DNA from 3 places in the Shewanella sp. DAU305 genome. Region 3 is predicted to be linked to each of the others. Evidence: predicted binding sites of a transcription regulator. Region 3 holds the regulator's gene; each other region holds the start of a gene.
What was found. The regulator sigma-54, encoded in region 3, starts transcription at its own class of promoters, with help from an activator protein. The targets are predictions, from matches to a motif close to GTTGGCACGNNNNTNGNNT.
Positions count from the first base shown of each region.

Region 1: OX890_RS04685 (FimV/HubP family polar landmark protein) is a predicted target of sigma-54. The motif match lies at 5,237-5,255, and genes of this name have one in related genera.
Region 2: OX890_RS16490 (YggN family protein) is a predicted target of sigma-54. The motif match lies at 3,546-3,564, and genes of this name have one in related genera.

Region 1 is NZ_CP113808.1:1,053,663-1,061,239, reverse strand. It holds gene csrD (RNase E specificity factor CsrD) at 1-1,744, opposite strand, end outside; gene OX890_RS04695 (malic enzyme-like NAD(P)-binding protein) at 1,930-3,174, opposite strand; gene rpmE (50S ribosomal protein L31) at 3,711-3,923, opposite strand; gene OX890_RS04685 (FimV/HubP family polar landmark protein) at 4,105-5,166, opposite strand; gene priA (primosomal protein N') at 5,269-7,464, shown strand.
Region 2 is NZ_CP113808.1:3,899,847-3,907,423, forward strand. It holds gene dxs (1-deoxy-D-xylulose-5-phosphate synthase) at 1-501, shown strand, start outside; gene OX890_RS16485 (LysR family transcriptional regulator) at 1,276-2,217, opposite strand; gene OX890_RS16490 (YggN family protein) at 2,669-3,490, opposite strand; gene glsB (glutaminase B) at 3,673-4,587, opposite strand; gene OX890_RS16500 (YggL family protein) at 4,587-4,913, opposite strand; gene trmB (tRNA (guanosine(46)-N7)-methyltransferase TrmB) at 4,967-5,683, opposite strand; gene mutY (A/G-specific adenine glycosylase) at 5,883-6,974, shown strand; gene OX890_RS16515 (oxidative damage protection protein) at 6,977-7,255, shown strand; gene OX890_RS16520 (YceI family protein) at 7,344-7,577, opposite strand, start outside.
Region 3 is NZ_CP113808.1:1,252,957-1,260,533, reverse strand. It holds gene mlaE (lipid asymmetry maintenance ABC transporter permease subunit MlaE) at 1-210, opposite strand, end outside; gene mlaF (phospholipid ABC transporter ATP-binding protein MlaF) at 207-1,025, opposite strand; gene OX890_RS05500 (KpsF/GutQ family sugar-phosphate isomerase) at 1,670-2,647, shown strand; gene kdsC (3-deoxy-manno-octulosonate-8-phosphatase KdsC) at 2,647-3,198, shown strand; gene lptC (LPS export ABC transporter periplasmic protein LptC) at 3,195-3,755, shown strand; gene lptA (lipopolysaccharide transport periplasmic protein LptA) at 3,742-4,296, shown strand; gene lptB (LPS export ABC transporter ATP-binding protein) at 4,293-5,024, shown strand; gene OX890_RS05475 (RNA polymerase factor sigma-54) at 5,132-6,610, shown strand; gene hpf (ribosome hibernation promoting factor) at 6,639-6,926, shown strand; gene ptsN (PTS IIA-like nitrogen regulatory protein PtsN) at 6,929-7,372, shown strand; gene rapZ (RNase adapter RapZ) at 7,369-7,577, shown strand, end outside.

The DNA of each region.
Region 1 (7,577 bases), 200 kb from region 3:
GTAGCTTAATTAAATCAAAATGACATTCACGGATATAGTAAGTGCCAACGACCTGCTGGCCCACATGATCGACGCATAATCTCGCGCCCATTTTACGGATCATATCTAATTTAGGCTGCAACTTTTCTTGATGCTGAATCACGATATCTTCCGACACTTCGAAAATCAGTCGTGTGGTCAAATGACGATATTCTAACAGCGTCGTTTTTAGCCATTGGGTAAAAGCTCGACTCATGAGCGAATCCAAACTCAGATTAATACTGTATATCTGTGGCGCTGATTTTTTATTTGTTTGAGCATTCGACACGCCGTCCGCTAATTCATTCGACAGTAACAATAATACCCGCTCAATAATTTGCCGTTCGACTTGCGGCATTAAACCACATTTATTCGCCATTGGAATAAACAGTGTGGCACGAATTAACGCTCCTTGATTATCCCGCGCCCGAGTAAATATCTCTTTATGGTGCTCATTACCATCTGAATCAATTATCGGCTGGCTAAAGGGGAAGAATCGCCTTTGCACTAACGCGTTTTCTAAAAAGCTACGCCAACGCACCGAGCCTTTAGCAAACTCTTCATCAATCGCGCCTTTGTCGTACATAAACCAATTACTGTTACCCTGTAATTGTGCCGCCCTCAAAGCCATATCGGCTTCTTCAATTAACTGCGCCGCATTGTCGCCTGCGGTAAAATAAGCGCATCCGAGGTGGAAAAAGTTATCGCTATTCTCGACTTCGGGTAAAGGCTGGCTCAAACATATCTTAAGTAACTTACTGGCAAATTGGTCGGCTTCAATTAACGAGATTTGCGGCACGACTATGGCAAATTGATTGTGGGAACGACGGGCAAAAATACTGTTGGCTTGAGTTTGCAGCAATTGGCTTATCGCGTTAACTGTTGAGTTTAATAACTCTTTGGTTACCGCTTCACCTTGGGATTGCTGCAGTAAATCCAGATCATCCATCTCTAATAAATAAATCACCCCATGGGCGAGCATCGCCTGATTATGGCTAAGGGCGTCGAGACGGTTATTTAAGAAAAGTCGATTACCAATGCGCGTTTCCGCATCGAGAAAGGTATTAGAACGAATGAATTTGTCAAAACGACCGCGTTCTTTTTGTGCGTCTTGTAATTCTTCTAACAACTTGGTCAAAGCGCGGTTAATCAGCCTTGGCTTGCCATTTCCGGGAGCCGCGAGTGCTTGCTCGTGCTTACCTTGCAGAATCAATCGACTGCGTAAGGCTAATTCTTCAATGCCATCCAATTGCTGGGAAAACCATAAATAGCCAAAACGCACTAAGGCAGCCACAGCTAACACACCGACCAACAGGATCAAGATTTCATACCAACTAAAAGTGTAATGATCGAAGGGTTGGGTCAAGGTCAGCTGCATACGCAGACCAGATTTTGGATCTAACACATGGTCATACACCATGGCATTTTGCGTAGTGAGATTGCCTTCATAGGCAAAGATCACTTCATCTTTCAAGGTCAGCCGAAAATCAACAGCATTGTAGGCGAGCAGCATGGGCGGCAGCCAAGCTTCCAAATCCCAATCGGGTTGGTGTTGATATTGGTCCACTAACATAGTTTCGAGTTCGGCGACTTTCTGCTGCTGAAATTTATAGGTCAGCTGCACGAAACTCATCATAGCGCTCAGCAAAAATACGAAGGCAATAGCGGCTAATGACATTAACCAAAAGCTGGTTAATTTTGTAGTTAACATTCGGGTGAATTTCATCTATCCGCTATCCTGCAGGATTATTATAATTATTTGTGCGATTTTAACAGGAGTACAACAAAGTTGTCCGTTGATTATTCAGTAGCATAACCTAAAAGGCAACCAAGACGCTGTGACTTTAATGTCCACTTAAAAACAAAAAAGAGGCTAATTAGCCTCTTTTCGATGTTTTTACCACTTCTAGCCTAGTCGGCGTATTTAGGTAAAGTAGGGATAGCAGCGACACCAGAGTCGATAGCCGCCTGTGCAACCGCACGGGCAACATTAGGCAATAAACGTGGGTCCATAGGTTTTGGCAGCACGTATTCAGGGCCAAAACTCAGTGAAGTCACATTAGGATAAGCCTTTAATACACTCGCAGGCACAGGCTCTTTTGCCAGTGCAGCAATGGCATGAACCGCGGCGATTTTCATCTCATCATTAATGCATGACGCACGCACATCCAAGGCACCACGGAAAATAAACGGGAAACACAATACGTTATTCACTTGGTTTGGATAATCGCTGCGACCGGTACCCATGATCAAATCGCTACGCGTTGCGTGAGCCAGTGCCGGTTTGATTTCAGGATCTGGGTTAGAACAAGCAAAAATCACCGGCTTATCAGCCATCAGCGCAACTTCTTCTGCACCAATCACGTCAGGACCTGATAGGCCTAAAAACACGTCTGCGCCTTTAATAACATCAAGAAGCGTGCGTTTATCGGTATCATTCGCAAATAGCGCTTTATATTCATTAAGATCCGTACGGCCAGAATGAATAACACCTTTAGTGTCTAGCATATAAATGTTAGCGCGATTCGCACCACATTTGACCAGCATAGTCATACAAGCAATGGCAGCAGCACCGGCGCCCATACACACAAACGTTGCATCGCTGATCAACTTGCCTTGAATTTCCAGCGCATTAATCATACCCGCCGCAGTCACAATTGCGGTGCCGTGCTGATCGTCATGGAATACCGGTACTTTACAACGGGCAATCAATTCACGTTCGATAACAAAGCATTCGGGCGCTTTAATATCTTCAAGATTGATACCACCAAAAGTGTCAGCAATCGCTGCAACTGTATTGATAAATTCTTCAGGCGTATTGTGGGTGATCTCAATATCTGTCGAATCGATATTTGCAAAATGCTTGAACAATAATGCTTTGCCTTCCATCACAGGTTTAGAAGCCAAGGGGCCTAAATTGCCTAAACCTAAGATCGCCGTACCATTAGTAATCACGGCAACCGTATTACCTTTATTGGTATAACGATACGCATTATCAGGATTAGCCGCGATTTCACGCACAGGCTCAGCCACACCAGGGCTATAAGCTAGGGCGAGATCGTGACTCGTTTCGGCAGGTTTGGTAAGGCAAACTGCGGTTTTGCCTGGTATTGGAAATTCATGATAATCGAGTGCTTGTTGACGAATATCTGACATTTTAAAATCCTGAAATGCGACATTTATAATTTATGAGAGTAAGGCCTACCAACACACATCTAGTCTCACCAAAGGGTGATGTTAACAGTCTGGCTGGTCGGGGTAAGATACGCCAATAAGGGGAATTTTTAAATAAGAGATTCAGAAATTTCACTTTAGCCTGCAAATAGACCCTCTAAGCTTAGTTTTATAAACTTATCTCCTATAATAAAGCTACATTTCTTAATATATTTTGTAGGAAACAAACATATATTTTGTAGTTATAGCGCTAGTTGTAGCGCGTTAATCTCAAAAATGTTGGTTAAATTACAATATATAGCGGCTAGCATATTTATCTTATAGTTAATTGCTATAAATAAGTCGAATTACATACTTGAACTCGCAATACGCAATAAGTTGACGATTAATTGAGTGAAGTCGTACCAGATGGGGGATTTAACATAAGTATTAAGATAGGCGTAAATAAAGCGGTTCGGCAAATGATAGAAAGCAAAAAGGCGCCATAGGCGCCTTTTCTAGAAACATTGCAATCGCAATTATTTCTTTGCAAGCACTGCGAAGCGCTTGTTGAATTTGTCGATACGACCGCCGGTATCAACAACTTTTTGTGTACCAGTGTAGAATGGGTGACATGCACCACATACGTCTAAATGCAGATCTTTACCAGCAGTAGAGTTTACTTTGATAACGTTACCACAAGTACAGTTTGCAGTGATGATAGCGTATTTTGGGTGGATACCTGGTTTCATTGGGGTTACCTCAAAAGTGTAAGGCCATGTCGCTCTTCCAACCCGTAGTCGGACACCACATGCATGTTAATAACAATATGTTTAGGGCGCAGAATGGTACAGCATACCCACAAGGGATACAAGTAGATTATCTGAGCGTTTGACGGTTATTCTGCGTCTATTTTGACTTTAGTTCGCCGCTTCATTTCCCCGCCTCTTTAGCTTCAAACATCGCCTGCGCCTCTTTGGCGTTAGCATGCTGTGCCAAAATCATTTTTGAAGGACAGGACAGAGCCGCATTACTCTTGAGTGCGTTGATTTTATTTTTTGAGAATGCTGCTGGATTCGCCTCGTAGATCGCCAGCATAGCGCCATAAACACTCACGTCCCAATCGTTGGCATAGCGATTCGCAATACGCCACAAGGTCTCACCTGTAAGATAAGTTAACTGACAATTTTCAGGTGTCTGCGAAGCTGTTGGGGACGTTTCAGTGGCATTAGCTTTGAGTTCGCTATTTGTTGACTTAACTGTTTCAGTGGCCACTATTCTAGACATAACAGTCTCAGGCACTACATTTTCAGCAGGCGTTGTTTTAACAGCTACAGGTTCAGAGATTTTAACGACAGGCTTTACCTCAGCAACCTGTGTATTTTGCTCATTCGCTGCTTCAGGGAATTTAAAACCAGTCACGACTTCAGGCGCTGGCACTGTGGGCTTAGTATTTACATGAGTATCGACATGAGTATTTGCAGCCGCGATAACCGCCGTCGCAGGCTTAGCCTCCACCACTGGCGTGGATTCAGCGGCCACTTTTACAGGCTGAGCATTCACTTTATCCGCACGCTTTTGCACCAGCGCTGTCGTCGTATTTTTACTGCCCGATGCCGCTTTTACGGTTAGCGTGGCCAATGTTGGCTTAGCCTCACCAAATAGATTGATACTTTTGACCTCATACCATCGGTCGAGTCGATACTCCCTCACTAAGAGTTTAGCCTTGTCATCTTTTACATCTTCAACACCCGTAAGCAAAACTAAAAAGCGATTAAGCGCCTCAACCATTAACTTTTCTTCGCTGCCGGCTTGCTGCACTACAAACTCTAAGCGCGACATGTCTTGATTGTCCGCAATCACATTCACCCTGAGTTTAGGATAACCACCTAACTCAAACATGCGGCTGTTAACGCTCACATGGGAGACTTGAGCCATGCTCTGTGCGCTACACACTAACGCGAGTAGACCTAATGATTTCACTATATTAGCCATTTATTTACTCTCAACTATCCTTGGTAAACCATCATTAGGGCTAGCCCTAGCCAGCCGCGCTGAGTACACTAAACCACATTCTTGCCTAAGACTTGCCTGCATATGTCATTGTTTGTCGAAGTTGCGTTACCTGTGCCTATGCGGCAAACCTTTAGCTACCGCGTACCCGAAACTTATCCTAGTACACCGCAGATAGGCGTGCGCGTTAAAGTCCCCTTCGGTCGTCAACAATTAATCGGATTAGTCACAGGTATCACAGATACGTGCAGCTTAGCGCCTAAGCAGATTAAGTCTGTGCTTGAGTTTATCGACGATAAACCTTTGTTGCCTGAATCACTTTATAAATTAACCCTTTGGGCCGCGAGATACTATTTTTGCAGCCAAGGGCAGATGCTAACCCAAGCCTTACCAGTGGCCCTTCGCAAAGGGCTCGATGCCGCGCCGCAAAAGATCCAATTCTGGCAATTAACTGAGATAGGCCAAAATATTGCGCCAGAAGCGGTTAAGCGAGCACCCGCACAGAAAAAATTACTCGAGTTACTCAAACCCGCCAGCTTAACCCAAGAAGAAGTGATCAGCTTAGATATCAGTAAAGCGGCACTGAAAGCCCTAGAAGATAAAGGCTGGGTGGCGCGCCACGAAAAAATCGCCGAGCTTAACCTCGACTGGCGCACCACACTCGAAATGGACGAAACGCCACATAAACTCAATAAAGAACAAGCCGTCGCCGTTGCCACTTTAAATCTGCAACAAGGGTATCACTGTACTTTATTAGAAGGCATTACCGGTTCGGGTAAAACTGAAGTCTATTTGGCGGTGCTCGAGGAAATCCTCAAGCAAGGCAAGCAAGCGTTAATTTTAGTGCCTGAAATCGGCTTGACGCCCCAGACAATCAATCGCTTTAAGCGCCGTTTTAAAGTCAATGTCGCCATATTGCACTCAGGGTTAACCGACAATCAAAGACTCGAAGCTTGGCGCCAAGCCCGCTGCGGTCAGGCCGCCATCATTATCGGCACCCGCTCGGCCTTGTTCACGCCGATGGCCTATCCCGGCATCATCATACTCGATGAAGAACACGACAGTAGCTTCAAGCAACAGGAAGGTGTCGGTTATCACGCCCGCGACTTGGCAGTCATGCGTGGCCATTTAGAATCAATTCCTGTGATATTGGGCACGGCAACCCCCTCACTCGAAAGTCTACAAAATGCCTTAAGTGGCCGTTACCATCATTTGCAATTGGGTGAGCGCGCTGGCTCGGCTAAAAAAGTGCGCCAAGGGATTATCGACATTAAAAATATGCCGTTAAAAGCAGGAATGTCGGTGCCGCTGCTGAACGAAATCCGTCTGCATTTAGACGCAGGCAACCAAGTATTACTGTTTCTCAATCGCCGCGGCTTCGCACCAGCCCTGCTTTGTCACGAGTGTGGGCACTTACACGAGTGCGACCGCTGCGACGCGTTTTTCACAGTTCATCAATCCCTTGGTGAAATTTGCTGCCACCATTGTGGCAATCAATATGCCATCCCTAAGCAATGCCACAAATGCGGTAGCACTATGCTGATGGGCCAAGGTATAGGCACAGAGCAACTCGCCGAGGCACTGCAACTGGAGTTTCCGAAACATCCAGTAGTGCGCATCGACCGCGATACCACTCGCTTGAAAGGCTCACTAGAAACCCACTTAAACGCAATTCATAAGGGCGAATATAAAATCCTCGTCGGCACGCAAATGCTGGCTAAGGGTCATCACTTCCCTGATGTGACGCTTGTTGGGCTACTCGATGTCGATGGCGCCTTATTTAGCGCCGACTTTCGCGCGCCCGAGCGTTTTGGGCAGCTCTATACCCAAGTCGCCGGTCGTGCGGGCCGTGCCAGTAAACCCGGCACGGTATTATTGCAAACTCACCAGAGCGACAATCCCATTTTGCGGGATTTACTGCACCGCGGTTATGGCGAGTTTGCTCGCAGCCAGTTAAAAGAACGTCAACAAGCACTGCTGCCGCCAGCATGGCACATGGTGTTGGTGCGCGCCGAAGCCCATTTAGCCAGTGATGCCGATAACTTTCTCAACGCCTTCGCCGCGCTTTTGCCGCAAGATAAAGAATTTGAGGTAATTGGTCCTATGCCAGCGCCCTTAGATAAAAAAGCCGGCAAGTTCCGTCGCCAACTGCTATTCCAAGCTAAAAACCGCAACCGTCTGCAGCAAGAGTTTGAACGTATTCATCCGCTTGTAGAGCAGCTTATCGAAGCCAAGCGCTGCCGATGGAGCTTAGACAGAGATCCGCAGGATCTCCTCTGAGTAGCGTATTTGATAAGTATTTAAGCGCCATTTGATAAAAAATCATCGGGAAGATAGCAATTGTTAACCACAAACGGCTAAAATATGCGGTTATTCCCTGTATTCACTCTTAA
Region 2 (7,577 bases), 2.3 Mb from region 3:
TGTCGTCAAATGCTCTACACTGGCTATTGCTATGATGCAGGCCCAAGTGCAGTGCGTTATCCAAGGGGCTGTGCCACGGGAGCGACGCAAGTCGAAGCGATGACGGCATTACCGATTGGTAAAGGCGTGATCAAACGTGTGGGCAAGCGCATTGCCATACTCAACTTTGGCACCTTGTTAGCCTCAGCATTAACCGCAGCCGAAAGCTTAGATGCAACGGTTGTTGATATGCGCTTTGTGAAACCACTTGATGTTGATTTGGTCAAAGAGATGGCGCAAACCCACGAAGTGCTCGTCACAGTGGAAGAAAACGCCATTATGGGTGGCGCTGGTGCTGGCGTGCTTGAGCAGCTTCAAAAGCTGCGAATGCCTAAAGCCGTGCTTCAAATTGGTTTGCCAGATGAATTCATCAAACATGGCTCGCCAGAGGAAGTTACCCACGATTTGCAACTGGATGCCGAAGGTATACTGGCGCAAATCAGTGCTTATCTAGCGCAATAAATGGCGCAATAACCTGAGAAAAAGCCATAACTGCAATAACATTAAACTCCGCGTTAGTGAGGTTCAGTTGTGGCTTATTGTCTTCCTATTGATACGCAATGAGTCCCGCAATCATATTGAGCATAAAACTGCTTATCTCGGTAAAAAAGCGCACAGTCTTAACAATATAGATTCTGCATATAGTCACGGTCACGCCCAATAAAAAAGCCACTCGAAAGTGGCTTTTTTATTGGTACCATTATCCTGTTAGATAACAGAACCCTTCTCTCTGTGGGTCACTATATTTGTTGTATTAATTTATGCTTTAGCACTCGCCTTCACATCACTTAACACACAGTTGCGACTTTAGGGTACAGGGAGACAAAACTTGTGCCCAAGGCTGCACAAACCATCAATAAAAAATTACCTCAGCGATAAGGCTGAGGTAAACCAAAAACTAGGATGATGGTTTAAAGAGCCAACATTGTTTTAGTTCTCAAACTTCTGTTGGCTGTGATCCAAAACTGCATTAATGCCGACCTGTACACAAAAATTGAAAGGGGTCATTTCCAATAAAAGTATAGGACTCAGGTCATTCCGAATCAACTGTTACCATTGTATTCAATTAAGAACAGAGTTCAAGGATGTTATAAAAAAGTGCTTTAGAACACCCTAAAAAATCATCAGCAAATGTACTCATCAACTCAATCTAAAGTATTGATTTTAAATAGCCATAAAAGTACTTGGTTAATTTGAAATCACATAGAACTGGTTTTGAGAACAATGTTTCCTATTTTACTGACGTTTACTGAATAATTCGACATAGGGCGCATCCCAATACGGCGGCGTTCCTATGTGATCTTTGATGAACTCGATAAAAGAACTGACCTTAGGTGCTAAGTGCTTACGACGGGGATAAACCGCCTGCAATGGCAGATGGTGGGTCAATTGCCAATCCTTCAGTAAAGGCACTAATGTTCCCTTGGCAATTTCATCTTCCATCAGATAACTTGCAAGATACACAACCCCAAGACCACTGATTGCAGCAGATTTTAATGCTGGCGCGTTATCTACCCTGAAATTGCCCGATACGCCAATTTCACAGTAATCATCACCCTTCTTAAATTGCCACATGCTGTGCTCGTGCCACTCGCCTTGATAGACCAAACAATTGTGGTCAACTAACTGCTCAGGTCGAGTTGGCTCGCCATGTTGAGCAATGTAGCCAGGAGAAGCAACTAACAGGAATTGGCACTTCATCAAAGGTCTAGCAACCATCCCAAGCGGTAATTGCTCCGACATAGTTAACAGTAAATCTAAGCCTTCACTCACTACATCTACTTTATGGTCCAGTAAGCTCACTTGTAGCTCAAGCTCAGGATGTTTTGCCATAAAGGATGGCAGTGCAGGAATGATATGCATCACCCCAAAGGATTGGGAAATCCCCACCTTGAGCACGCCGCGAGTTGCATCATTTAAGTTATGCACGCTGGCTATCGCTTGTTCAGCGTCACGCAGCAATTCTTCACCTTGCAGATACAGCAAATGCCCAGCTTCAGTCAGGCTTAAGCTGCGGGTGGTACGTTGGATTAATTGAACACCAAGTCTATGTTCAAGATCGGCGACTTGTGTACTGACCTTAGACTTAGAGATCCCAAGCCTTCTTGCGGCGGCACTAAAACTACCTGCTCTGGCCACATGAGTAAAAATCGCAATAGGTTCTAACAGTTCTAACATGGAAGTCGCCTTAAGCTGTTTACGACAATGATATTAACTTTCGGTGAGTAGCAGTGGTTAGCGTAATCATCGCTTAAAAATAACCATAGCATTGATATCTCGCATTAAAGTGATATAACGCAGAGATTTAGACCGAAAAAGTCCACTAAAGTAGGGTGTTATATCTGACTGATATGCCAGCTTTTAATTATATTTTAAGAGTATACCAAATATTCGTCTCTAGACTGTAACATTCCGAACTAAATCGCTGCAAGCCTAGCCTACAAGCCACATCGACTTGGCCATAAGGGTTTTGCCACGACTAAACATTAGCCAATAAAAAAGCCCCTAGGCAATAAATTGACTAGGGGCGTAGCATTCAAATTTGACTCATGCACAAGGAGATAGAAGTTATTGCAGTTAAAACTCAGGGCTATTCACAAAAACTATTAACAAGGACGATTAATAAGAACTATTCACGCAGTTCCTTGGTTGAGTTTTGTGTCAACGCATAAGGCGCGAGTTCTGGTACCTCTTGGCGTAATTGATTTTCAAGCACTAACAGATTTTCAAATCGGTCGCACAAACGGTCAGCTTTAGCTTCCAGTCCCTTAGATTGACTCTCAATTTGTTGCTCAATATCTTGGCCTAAGTTGTCCATTTTTTTGGAGAAGGCATCCATCTTGGCTTCAAAACTATCACCGTCACCCGACATGATTTGGCCACCTATGGTCATCATAATGGTGCCCACTGAGTTCTGAACAATTTGCTCCATTTCCTGCTCGAATTCGTCGTTAAAGGTGTTCTGTATTGAGTCTTCCGTCGCACCGAGATAGAAGCTATCGCCATGACGGTAGGCCACTGAATCAACGCGCTTTTGGACACCTGCCATCATTTCATCGAATTTAGCACCGGCCGCATCGCCCATTAAAGGGGTTAACGCCATGCTCACTGCTTGGGACGCTAATGCGACGGCCTCGTTCACGACTTCAATCACTTCAGGCACTTGCGTCGACACTTCATCGGCGTATTGAGTTACTAACTTTCTTTGCTTATCGGTTAAGTTTACTTGTTTGCCTTCAACAAATAACTTATCGACTTCGATGCGATACTTTTCGGTGCCCTTCTCACTCATGACTAATTTTTTAGGCTCAACCATAACGTCATAATTTAAAGAGACTTCACAACGTTCATCGACTTTAGGCTCTGTTTGCGCTTGCACCAACTGTAGGCCAGATGTCCCTAAAATCACGCCGGATAAGGCAAATCCAGTTAATAGCTTATTTAATTTCATGTTGTTCGTCCTTTAATCTGAATAATTCGATAAACCTAAACTACTGAATAGCTTTTAGCAGGAGACGTGCCAACTTTATAACAATATGATTATGTTGAATTTAGGAAAGTTAGCACTAAAAGGTCATTAGCGAAATTCGCTAACTTTTAGTCTGATAGTGCTAATAAAAACGAGAGGTAAAGCTAGAAAATGGAACGACCAAGGCGTTGGCTTAAATGCTCAAGCATGGCAGTGCCAGCAAGCGAATTGCCATTGCCATCGAGTTCTGGCGACCAAACACAAATCGACAGTTCCCCAGGAATAACGGCAATGATGCCACCACCGACGCCACTTTTACCTGGCATACCAACACGATAGGCAAACTCACCTGCACCATCGTATAGGCCCGAGGTCGCCAACAGGGCATTAAGCTGCCGAGTTTGCACCTGAGAGATAAGCTCAGTCCCCGTGATACTTTTGCCGCGATTAGCCAAGTACAACATGGCTTTCGACAAGTCAGCACAATTCATCTTCAAGGCGCAATAATGAAAATACGTGCGCAGCACAGTATCGACATCGCCTTGAAAATTACCAAACGACTTCATCAAATAAGCAATCGCCGCATTGCGCGCACTATGCTGATATTCTGAGTCGGCCACTTGTTTGTCGAAACTGACTTTATCGTTTTGGCTTAGTTGCCTGACTAACTCGAGCATTCTGTGTTTAGGTGCACCTAAGCGACTCTGCAATAAGTCAGCAATCACTAACGCACCAGCATTGATAAATGGGTTGCGCGGCTTGCCACGTTCTAACTCGACTTGTACTAAAGAGTTGAATGAATGGCCCGAAGGTTCTTTGCCAACTCGGCTCCAAATTTCGGCTTCTTCATATAAAGTTAACGCTAAGGTTAAGCTGAAAACTTTGGAGATACTTTGAATCGAAAACGGCTCAAGGTAATCGCCCGCACCTAAGGTTTCACCATCAACGGTTGTGACGGCAATGCCTAATTTGCCAGCATCAACGCTGGCCAGTGCGGGGATGTAATCTGCAACCTTTCCTTGGCCGAGCAAGGGTCGAACTTTCTCGACCACTTTCTCAAGTAATGCCAACTCGGGCATTAACCCCACCAAATGTCGTACAGTTCGCTAACTTCAACCTGAGAAACTTTTTGGTTCGCCCAGAATGCCTTAACGGCAGCAATATCTTCTTCGGTACATTTGCCGATCGTTTGGGTTGCGATAATGCCTTCCCATTCGATGTGACCGCCGCCATGGAAACCTAACTTACGGGTTTCGATCACTTCATCGATGAATTTATCCACTGTTGCATCGATATCGGCTTCTGATACAGATGCATCAAAAGTCCAAGCCATATCAAAACCTAACTCTTGGAATTCATCAACGCGCATTTTCTTACGTAAACGACGGCTACGATTAGTTGCCATAGTGACTTTCCCCGTTGTGTTAAAAAACTAATTAATCAATTGAAATATCTAGATTAAGCGATACGCTCAAACATCAGATCCCATACACCGTGACCCAATCTATGGCCGCGGGCTTCAAACTTTGTCAGTGGGCGATGATCAGGACGTGGTACCACAGTGCCATCACTCGACTGGTTTTGATAACCAGGAGCCGCTTGCATCACTTCCAACATGTGCTCGCTGTATTCTTCCCAATCGGTTGCCATATGGAACACGCCGCCAATTTTTAGCTTGCGGCGGATCAGTTCAGCAAATTCAGCTTGTACGATACGACGCTTATGATGACGTTTCTTATGCCAAGGATCGGGGAAAAACAATTGCACTCGGGCCAATGAACCGTCGGCAATCGCATGTTCTAATACTTCCATGGCATCATGATGATACACACGTAAATTAGTCACACCCGCGATGGCGGCATCGCTTAAGCAAGAACCGACACCCGGTTTATGCACTTCAATACCAATAAAATTTTGCTCTGGTGCGTCTTTAGCCATTTGCACTAAAGAGGCGCCCATGCCAAAGCCAATTTCCAGCACAGTATCGGCTTCACGGCCAAAAACGTCGCTCAGTACCAATGGCGTTGGGCTGTAATCTAAGCCCATTGTTGGCCACTGGCTTTCAATAGCTTGGGCTTGGCCTTTAGTTAAGCGACCTTCTCTTAGGACAAAGCTTCTGATCTTACGCAGATACTTGCCTTCTTCATTAAATTCAGCGGTAGTGACTTCGCTCATTTTTGCCTCGTCTAGTGGACAGCACCATCATAAAAGAAGGGCATTATCCAAAGTTCAACATACAGTGCAAGCACTAATGGGGCGAAAGTATACCAAGATTATTTGAGAGTGCGAATTTAGCAGTGATTTTCGGCTTTTTAGCCCTTATCCACTTGTCTTTGAGCTTGTCTAAGAAGATAACTGCCGCTACACTGCGCCGATGAAATCTACAGCCTCCTTCGCTACACGTATCGTCTCTTGGTACGACAATCACGGTCGTAAAACCCTCCCTTGGCAGCAAGATAAAACCCCATATAGCGTATGGGTTTCTGAAATCATGCTGCAACAAACTCAGGTTGCGACTGTTATTCCCTATTACCTTAAATTTATGGCGCGCTTTCCCGATGTGTTAGCACTTGCTAACGCGCCAGATGATGAGGTGTTGCATCATTGGACTGGCCTTGGGTATTACGCTAGGGCGCGTAATCTGCATAAAGCAGCCAAGATGATCCGCGACGATTATCAGGGATTATTTCCAACGGATTTTGAGCAAGTTCTTGCTCTGCCTGGCATTGGTCGCTCGACAGCAGGCGCGGTATTGTCACTGTCTCTTGGCCAGCATCACCCGATCCTCGACGGTAACGTAAAACGGGTGTTAGCAAGACACGGCGCTATAGCAGGTTGGCCAGGGCAAAAAACGGTCGAAGCGCAACTTTGGCAGCTAACTGATACGTATACGCCGCAGCAAGATATTCAGAAATATAATCAAGCCATGATGGATATCGGCGCCAGTATTTGCACTCGTAGTAAACCTAACTGCGCCGCTTGCCCTGTGGCGATTGATTGCAAAGCTCAGCTGATTGGCAGACAAACCGATTTCCCCGGCAAGAAGCCTAAAAAAACCATACCGACCAAAGCGGCGTGGATGTTAGTGCTAATGCAAGACAACCAAGTGTTTTTAGCTAAACGTCCGCCAGCGGGAATTTGGGGCGGACTTTGGTGTTTCCCTGAGTTTGCCACCCAAGCCGCACTTGAAACCCACCTCGAAGAGCAAGGGTTTGCTGCGCAGCCACTCGAATGGCTAACTGGCTTTAGGCACACGTTTAGCCACTTCCATTTAGATATTCAGCCCATGATGCTTAATTTAGATAACACCCACGGCAATAAAGAGAGCGTGGGCGCTGTCATGGAACAAAACCAGTCTCTCTGGTATAACATAAGTCATCCTTCCAAAGTGGGACTCGCCGCCGCCACCGAGCGCGTGCTAGCCAATTTGGGATCACTCGTTCAATCCGCAGTCAGTAAGGAATAATCATGGCGCGTACAGTCAATTGCGTATATTTAAATAAAGAAGCCGACGGCCTAGACTTTCAACTGTATCCAGGTGATTTAGGTAAGCGCATTTTTGATAACATCAGCAAAGAAGCTTGGGGCCTATGGCAAAAAAAGCAAACCATGCTGATTAACGAAAAGAAACTCAACATGATGAATGTTGATGATCGTAAGTTTCTTGAAGAACAAATGACCTCTTTCCTCTTTGAAGGTAAAGAAGTAGAAATTGAAGGTTTTGTGCCTGAAAAAGACCAAGATTAATTTTTGTCGTTCACTTAACGATAAAGCTTACAAAAAAGCGCCTTTCGGCGCTTTTTTGTTTATTCATCTCGTGAAGAATAACTGAGCGTTACTTACGCACGCCTTCAACCACAAGATCTAACTCAACATGGCTTGATGCTAGGCCTAAATCCATTTTGATACCGAAATCTTTCATCGCAAACGTGGTTGTGCCCGTAAAACCTGCACGGTAGCCACCCCAAGGATCTTGACCTTCGCCCACTGCATGGGCATTGATCGCTAATGGCTTAGTGACACCATTTAAGGTTAAGTTGCCGTTAATCACTAAGTCGCCATTACCTTT
Region 3 (7,577 bases):
CACCATGCCGATAAAGAGCCCTGATACTAAAATAATCACCATAGATTGCACGCCGACTACATAAATCTGGCGCACTAACAATGGAAAGCCTTTGCGCACGCGTGGCCAACGAAAAATCGCCCCCCACAACATGAGCCCTGCGCGGCCAAAACCGAGCACTAACTCAATCGCGCTGCGGCCTAAGTTGGCAATACTGTCTATTAACTTCACTTGCCAACTCCTTTTGCCATTAATTCTTGTTGGTAATCATTCGCCGGATAATGGAACGGTACAGGGCCATCCGGTGCGCCTTGAATAAACTGTTTCAGCTGCGGATTGTCGGCGTACTTCAATTCTTCTGGCGTGCCATGGGCGATGACTTTTTTATCGGCCACCACATAGACATAATCGGCAATACCGAGGACTTCATCTACATCGTGGGACACCACAATAGAGGTCAGATTCAGCGCATCGGATAACTCACGAATAAGCTTCACTAACACGCCCATAGAGATAGGATCTTGGCCGGCAAAAGGTTCATCGTACATCACCATTTCAGGCTCAAGCGCGATGGCTCTGGCCAATGCCGCGCGGCGTTGCATACCACCGGATAACTCACTTGGCATCATCTGAGCGGCACCACGTAAACCTACGGCTTCAAGCTTCATCAGCACGATAGTGCGAATAATGTCTTCTGGCAGACCTGAATGTTCGCGCAGCGCAAAGGCCACGTTATCGAACACATTAATGTCGGTAAACAGCGCGCCGCTTTGAAACAGCATGCTCATCCGCTTACGCAGACTAAATAATTCATTGCGACTCACGCCATGGATATCGTGGCCATCAAATAGCACTTGTCCGTGGTCAGGCGTTAATTGGCCGCCGATCAACTTTAACAGGGTCGTTTTGCCTATGCCGCTCGGCCCCATGATCGCCGTCACCTTGCCCCTTGGAATGGACAGGCTAATATCTTCATATATCACACGCTGACCGCGGCTAAACCCCAAATTACGGATCTCAACCAACGGCGTTTGTTCTTGAGTCATGCTTGATTCCGACATTTGCAAAAGAGGTGATCCTAGTCTTCCTAGACTGACCAATCGAAGAGCCGCAAATTGTACGTAATTGCGCTTTAACCTACAACCGAATCGACACTATCGCCCTGCGATACTTTCAATTTGCCTCATTTACAGCGAAAATGCGCCCTAAGTTTTCACTCTGCACAGGTAAAATGTTACTTAATGTTTTCAACCTAGTTGCAGAATTGGCGATATTGGCTAATTCGTTCGCACTTAGCTCGCTCTTCGTCCAATTTTAGGTGCAATGAGTCGATATACGAGTGTGAAATAGAGGCATCCCGTGCGGTAATACCCGCCGCGATACGGGATAAATGCATTGAAATAAACGACAAAGACGATGATATTGCTCAAGACCTTCGGCCGCTAAACAGGTTATTGTGCATGAATAGCTGCCGCAGCTGAACTTGACGAGTCGGATCAATCGCTCTAGCCTGCCGCAATTGTTTTGTTGCTTTAGGGAATTCACCACAACAAGACATAAGCTAAATCGTCTGAAAACAAACTAAAACTTGGCAGAAAGCCTATTACATATCATCTTTATCGCGTACCAAATTGTGCTATTCCAATCCCATCAATGGGGCGACAAAGACAATGCAAAAAGAGAGATAGACATGGTAGACAAATCACAACTGCGCCAATGGGGCTGTAAAGTTATCGACATTGAAAAGTCAGCCCTAGACAATCTTTATCAATATGTTGATTCGGCTGAATTTGCAGAAGCTTGCGAGTTGATCCTTAACTGCACAGGCAAAGTGATTGTCATGGGAATGGGCAAGTCGGGCCATATCGGCAATAAGATTTCTGCCACCCTCGCTAGCACAGGAACGCCCGCATTTTTTGTGCATCCGGGTGAAGCCAGCCACGGCGATCTCGGTGTATTAGCCGATAACGATGTGATTTTAGCGATTTCAAATTCCGGTGAGTCGAGCGAAATCCTCACCTTAATGCCCGTCATCCAACGTATGGGCGTGCCCGTTATCGCGGTAACAGGCAAACCCGAATCGAATATGGCGCGCTTATCTAAAGTACATTTATGTATTGAAGTCCCAGAAGAGGCTTGCCCACTTGGACTCGCGCCAACGTCGAGCACCACAGCGACCTTAGTGATGGGCGATGCGATTGCCATTGCGCTGCTACAAGCGAAAGGCTTTACCCGTGATGACTTTGCTATGTCCCATCCTGGCGGTGCTTTAGGACGCAAGTTATTGTTAAAAGTCTGCGATGTCATGCATAGCGGTGATGACTTACCGCTCGTTAACCACGATATTTGCATCACAGAAGCCCTGTACGAAATCTCCAAAAAAGGCTTAGGCATGACGGCGATTATCGATGATCAGCGCAAGCTGGTTGGTATCTTCACCGATGGTGATTTACGCCGCGTTATCGATGCCGAAGTAAATCTACGCACTACGCCCATCGCCGATGTGATGACCCGTAACTGCGTGACCATCACCGACGGTGTGTTGGCCGCCCAAGCGCTGCAAGTGATGGACTCAAAAAACATCAACGGATTAATTGTTATAGATAAAGACCGCCATCCAATCGGCGCTCTTAACATGCTAGACATGGTTAAAGCAGGAGTCATTTAATGCCACAGCAAGGATTTTACGGCCCAATCAGTGATGATGTGTGGCAACGCGCGCAAAAGATTAAACTGTTGATCTGTGACGTCGACGGGGTGTTTTCCGATGGTCGTATTTACCTAAGCAATAGCGGCGAAGAGCTAAAAGCCTTCCACACCCGCGACGGCTATGGCGTGCGCTCGATACTCACCAGCGGTTTTAATCTTGCGGTTATCACTGGACGTCAATCCAAAATCGTTGAAAACCGTATGACGGCGCTCGGCGTAACTCATATTTATCAAGGCGTAGACAATAAGTTCGAGCCCTATGAAGCATTGCTCGCACTCTATGGTGTTACCCCAGAAGAAGTGGCTTATATCGGTGATGATATTGTCGATCTGCCAGTGATGAATGTCGTCGGTTTAGCAGTCAGCGTAGCCGATGGTCATCCCTATGTTCGTCAGCACGCCCACTTTGTGACTACGCTCAATGGCGGCCACGGTGCCTTGCGTGAACTCACAGATCTATTGCTACTCAGTCAAAATAAATTCACTTCGGCCCATGGAATGAGTATATGAGTCGTGTGACACTCGCGATTATCGCTTTTTTTGGAACGGCATTAGTGCTTTATTGGCAAGTGCAGAACAAACACAGCGGTGATACCGATAACAGAGTAAAAGATCAAAATACCCCAGATTTCATCGTTGAAGATCTGCGCAGTGTTGAGTTCAATGAACAAGGGCTAGTCAATAGCCGTGTGACGGCGAAACACATGGAACATTATGATTCAACGAATCAAACTTACTTTACTCAACCTGTTTATCTTGTTTATCCAGACCAAGGTAAAGCACAATGGCAACTCAGAGCAGATCAGGGCAAGCTAAACAAGGAAACGGGCAAGGTTGTATTAGAAAACAATGTTATTATTGATGCCATTAGCCCAGAAGAACCGATCCAGACCTTGTCCACCAGTTATCTGGAACTCGATCTCAATACGATGATAATGACCTCTGACCGCACCATTTACGTCACAGGGAAAGATTTTAATATTCAAGGCCAAGGCCTTTATGCCGACCTCAACGCGCAAGAAGTGCAATTGACCAGTCAGGTAGTAGGAACATATGAAGCAAAATAACGTATTACTTGCCAGCCTAATGCTAATAATGAGCATGAGCGCCTTTGCTAAAGTCGACGACCTGAAACAGGAAGTCAAAATCAAGGCTGTGAGCCAAACGGCAGATATCAAAAACAACCAGATCATCTTCTTTGGTCCGGTTGAAGTCACCCAAGGTTCGATTAAAATCCATGCAGATCAACTGCGTGCATTTTCTGCCGAAGGTGAAAATAGCAAAATTTTAGTGGCCACTGGCAACCCTGCGACGTACAGCCAAGTGTTAGACGATGGCCGTCCAGCCTCGGCGAGCGCGAAAGAAATTCGTTACGATATGGCGAGCCGCACCCTGACACTTAAAGGTTTAGCCTCGTTAGATCAAGCGGGCAGCCAAGTGACGGGTAATTTAATCCGCTACAACATCATCCAGCAAAAATTGATTGCCGAGAGTACCGGCAGTGGCGACGATCGCGTGATCACTATCATTCAGCCAGAAAGCTATCAAGATGATGCCAAACCAGACGCGCCAGCAGAAAAACCTGTGAAAAAGCAGGACTCTAAATGACCCAAATCACCCTAAGAGCACAAAATCTGGCGAAGAGTTACAAGAGTCGCCAAGTGGTTAAAGACGTTAGTCTGACGGTAAAAACCGGTCAGGTCGTTGGCCTACTCGGCCCGAACGGCGCGGGTAAAACTACCACCTTTTACATGGTCGTCGGTCTGGTTAAGAGCGATAAAGGCCACATCTTTATCGACGATGATGATTTAACCGCAGATCCTATGCACCTGCGTGCCCGCAAAGGTATAGGTTACTTGCCGCAGGAAGCCAGTATCTTCCGTAAACTGACCGTCCATGACAACATCATGGCCGTGCTGCAAACGCGTAAAGAATTAAAAAAAGAGCAAAGGGAAGAAGAGCTAGAACATCTGCTTGAAGAGTTCCACATCACCCACATCCGTGACAGCCAAGGCATGTCATTGTCGGGCGGTGAACGTCGCCGTGTCGAAATTGCGCGGGCGTTAGCAGCAAATCCTAAGTTCATTTTGCTCGATGAACCCTTTGCTGGTGTCGATCCGATTTCGGTTATCGACATTAAAAAGATTATCGAACAGCTCAAAAGTCGTGGCCTTGGCGTGTTGATCACAGACCACAATGTCCGTGAGACATTAGATGTGTGTGAACATGCCTATATCGTGAGTCACGGAAACTTGATTGCCGAAGGAACACCCGCAGAGATCTTAGACAATCAGCAAGTTAGGGCTGTGTACTTAGGTGAACAATTCAGGCTATAGTTAATCAACCGGAGCCAATGCAGGTAATTTATGCCACCATTGGACTCCACTCAAGATGATAACAAGCGACCTCATCCAACAATAATAACGTAGGGATCAGCGGTAACATGAAAGCGTCACTCCAGCTCAAACTGGGTCAACAGTTAACCATGACGCCACAATTACAACAGGCCATACGTCTGTTGCAACTGTCGTCATTAGAACTGCAGCAAGAGATCCAGCAAGCCTTAGATTCTAATCCCCTTCTCGAGCTGGAAGAGGATCAATTCGACGCCACTAAAGACCCTGTAAACCAAACGCTATCCGATACGGATTTCAGTGAATCAAGCACCCTGCCGCCAGAAAAAGACAGCTCCACCATAGATACGGCAGAGTCGCTCACGAAAGAGTCCATGCCCGACGAACTCCCCATGGACACCACATGGGATGAAGTGTTCACCGCCTCTCCCAATTCTGGCCCCGGCGGCAGTCGTGAAGACGATATGCCCTTCCAAGGTGAGACCATTGAAGGCTTGTATGAACACTTAGAATGGCAAAAAAACCTCACGCCGTTTTCTGAAACCGATTTAGCCATTGCCACCGCCATTATTGATGCCATCGACGATCAAGGCTATCTCACCCAAAGCACTGACGAAATCCTCGAAGCCATGGGCAATTCGGAGGTCGAGCTCGACGAAGTCGAAGCCGTACTCAAGCGCATTCAACATTTTGATCCCATTGGTGTTGCCGCCCGCGATTTAAGTGAATGCCTGTTGATCCAACTGTCGCATTTCGCCGCTGACACGCCCAACCTAGAAAACGCCCGCATGCTGATCAAAGATCATTTAGATCTGATCGCCGCCCGCGACTTTAGGTTGTTGATGCGTAAGACTAAATTAAAAGAGGATGAATTAAGGGACGGCATAGCGCTTATCCAAACCCTCAATCCCCGCCCAGGTTTATTGATTACGCCCAACGATGACGAATACGTCATCCCGGATGTGTCAGTGTCGAAAAAAAATGGCCGCTGGGTGGTCGAGCTTAATCCTGACTGCATGCCAAAAATCAATGTAAACCAACATTATGCCTCGATGGCGCGCAGCACTAAAAGCCAAGCCGATAGCCAATTTATTCGTGGTCATCTGCAAGAGGCTAAATGGTTTATCAAAAGCCTAGAAAGCCGTAACGACACTTTACTTAAAGTTGCGAACTGTATCGTCCAATATCAGCAAGGTTTCTTTGAATACGGTGAAGAAGCCATGAAACCTATGGTGCTGAACGATATTGCCGAAGCGGTAGAAATGCATGAGTCGACCATCTCACGGGTGACGACACAGAAATACATGCATACCCCTAAGGGACTTTTTGAACTAAAATACTTCTTCTCTAGCCACGTCGGTACTGACGATGGTGGGGAGTGCTCATCCACAGCAATCAGAGCCTTCATTAAGAAACTGGTTGCAGCGGAAAACCAGAAAAAACCATTGAGCGACAGTAAGATGGCACAACTTCTGGCAGAACAAGGGATCAACGTAGCCCGCAGAACCATTGCGAAGTACCGAGAGGCTATGCTCATTCCGCCTTCTAATCAGCGTAAAAGTTTATAACCTACAGTGGATATCGGAGGACGTTTCTATGCAAATAAACCTGAGTGGACACCATGTCGAAATTACCGAATCGTTACGTGCATATGTAGAAGAAAAGTTTTCAAAACTTGAACGCCATTTCGAACAGATCAATAATGTGCACGTTGTGCTCAATGTCGAGAAAATGCAACAGATTGCCGAAGCGAGAATAAATCTTATCGGTGGTGAAGTTTTTGCTACTTCAGAGCATGCTGACATGTATGCCGCTATAGACGCCCTGATTGACAAGCTTGATCGTCAGGTTATTAAACACAAAGAGAAGTTAACAAAACACTAATAATGGAACTTTGTACCATACTGCGGCCGGAGTGCACTACCTGCGCCACTCCGGGCAGCAAGAAAAAGGTACTGGAACTCATCAGCGACTTAGTCGCTGCCCAGTACCCGACCCTCTCATCTCAAGAGATATTCGAAAGCCTAGTGGCGCGCGAAAAGATGGGGAGCACAGGTATAGGTAACGGCATCGCCATTCCACATGGTCGACTAGCCGATATAGATCAGCCCATTGCCATACTCATTAAGTGTGAAGAGCCGATAGCATTCGATGCTATCGATAAGCAACCTGTTGATATTTTATTTGCACTACTGGTGCCTGCAGACCAATGTCAGCAGCACTTAAGTACCTTGTCTTGCATGGCCGAAAAGCTGAGCGACAAGCAAATATTAAAGCAATTACGCAAGACGCATGATGAAACGGAACTCTATCAGGTAATCACTGGATGAAACTGGTCATAGTGTCGGGCCGCTCAGGCTCAGGCAAATCTGTCGCCCTAAGGGTACTCGAAGATCTCGGCTATTATTGTGTCGATAACCTTCCCTTGCCCTTAATCGGCACTTTGCTTGAGCAACTCAAAGGCAGTAACGATCTCGTCGCCATCAGTGTCGACGTGCGTAACTTGCCTGAGCAGGATAAAGTCTTAGTGAAGCA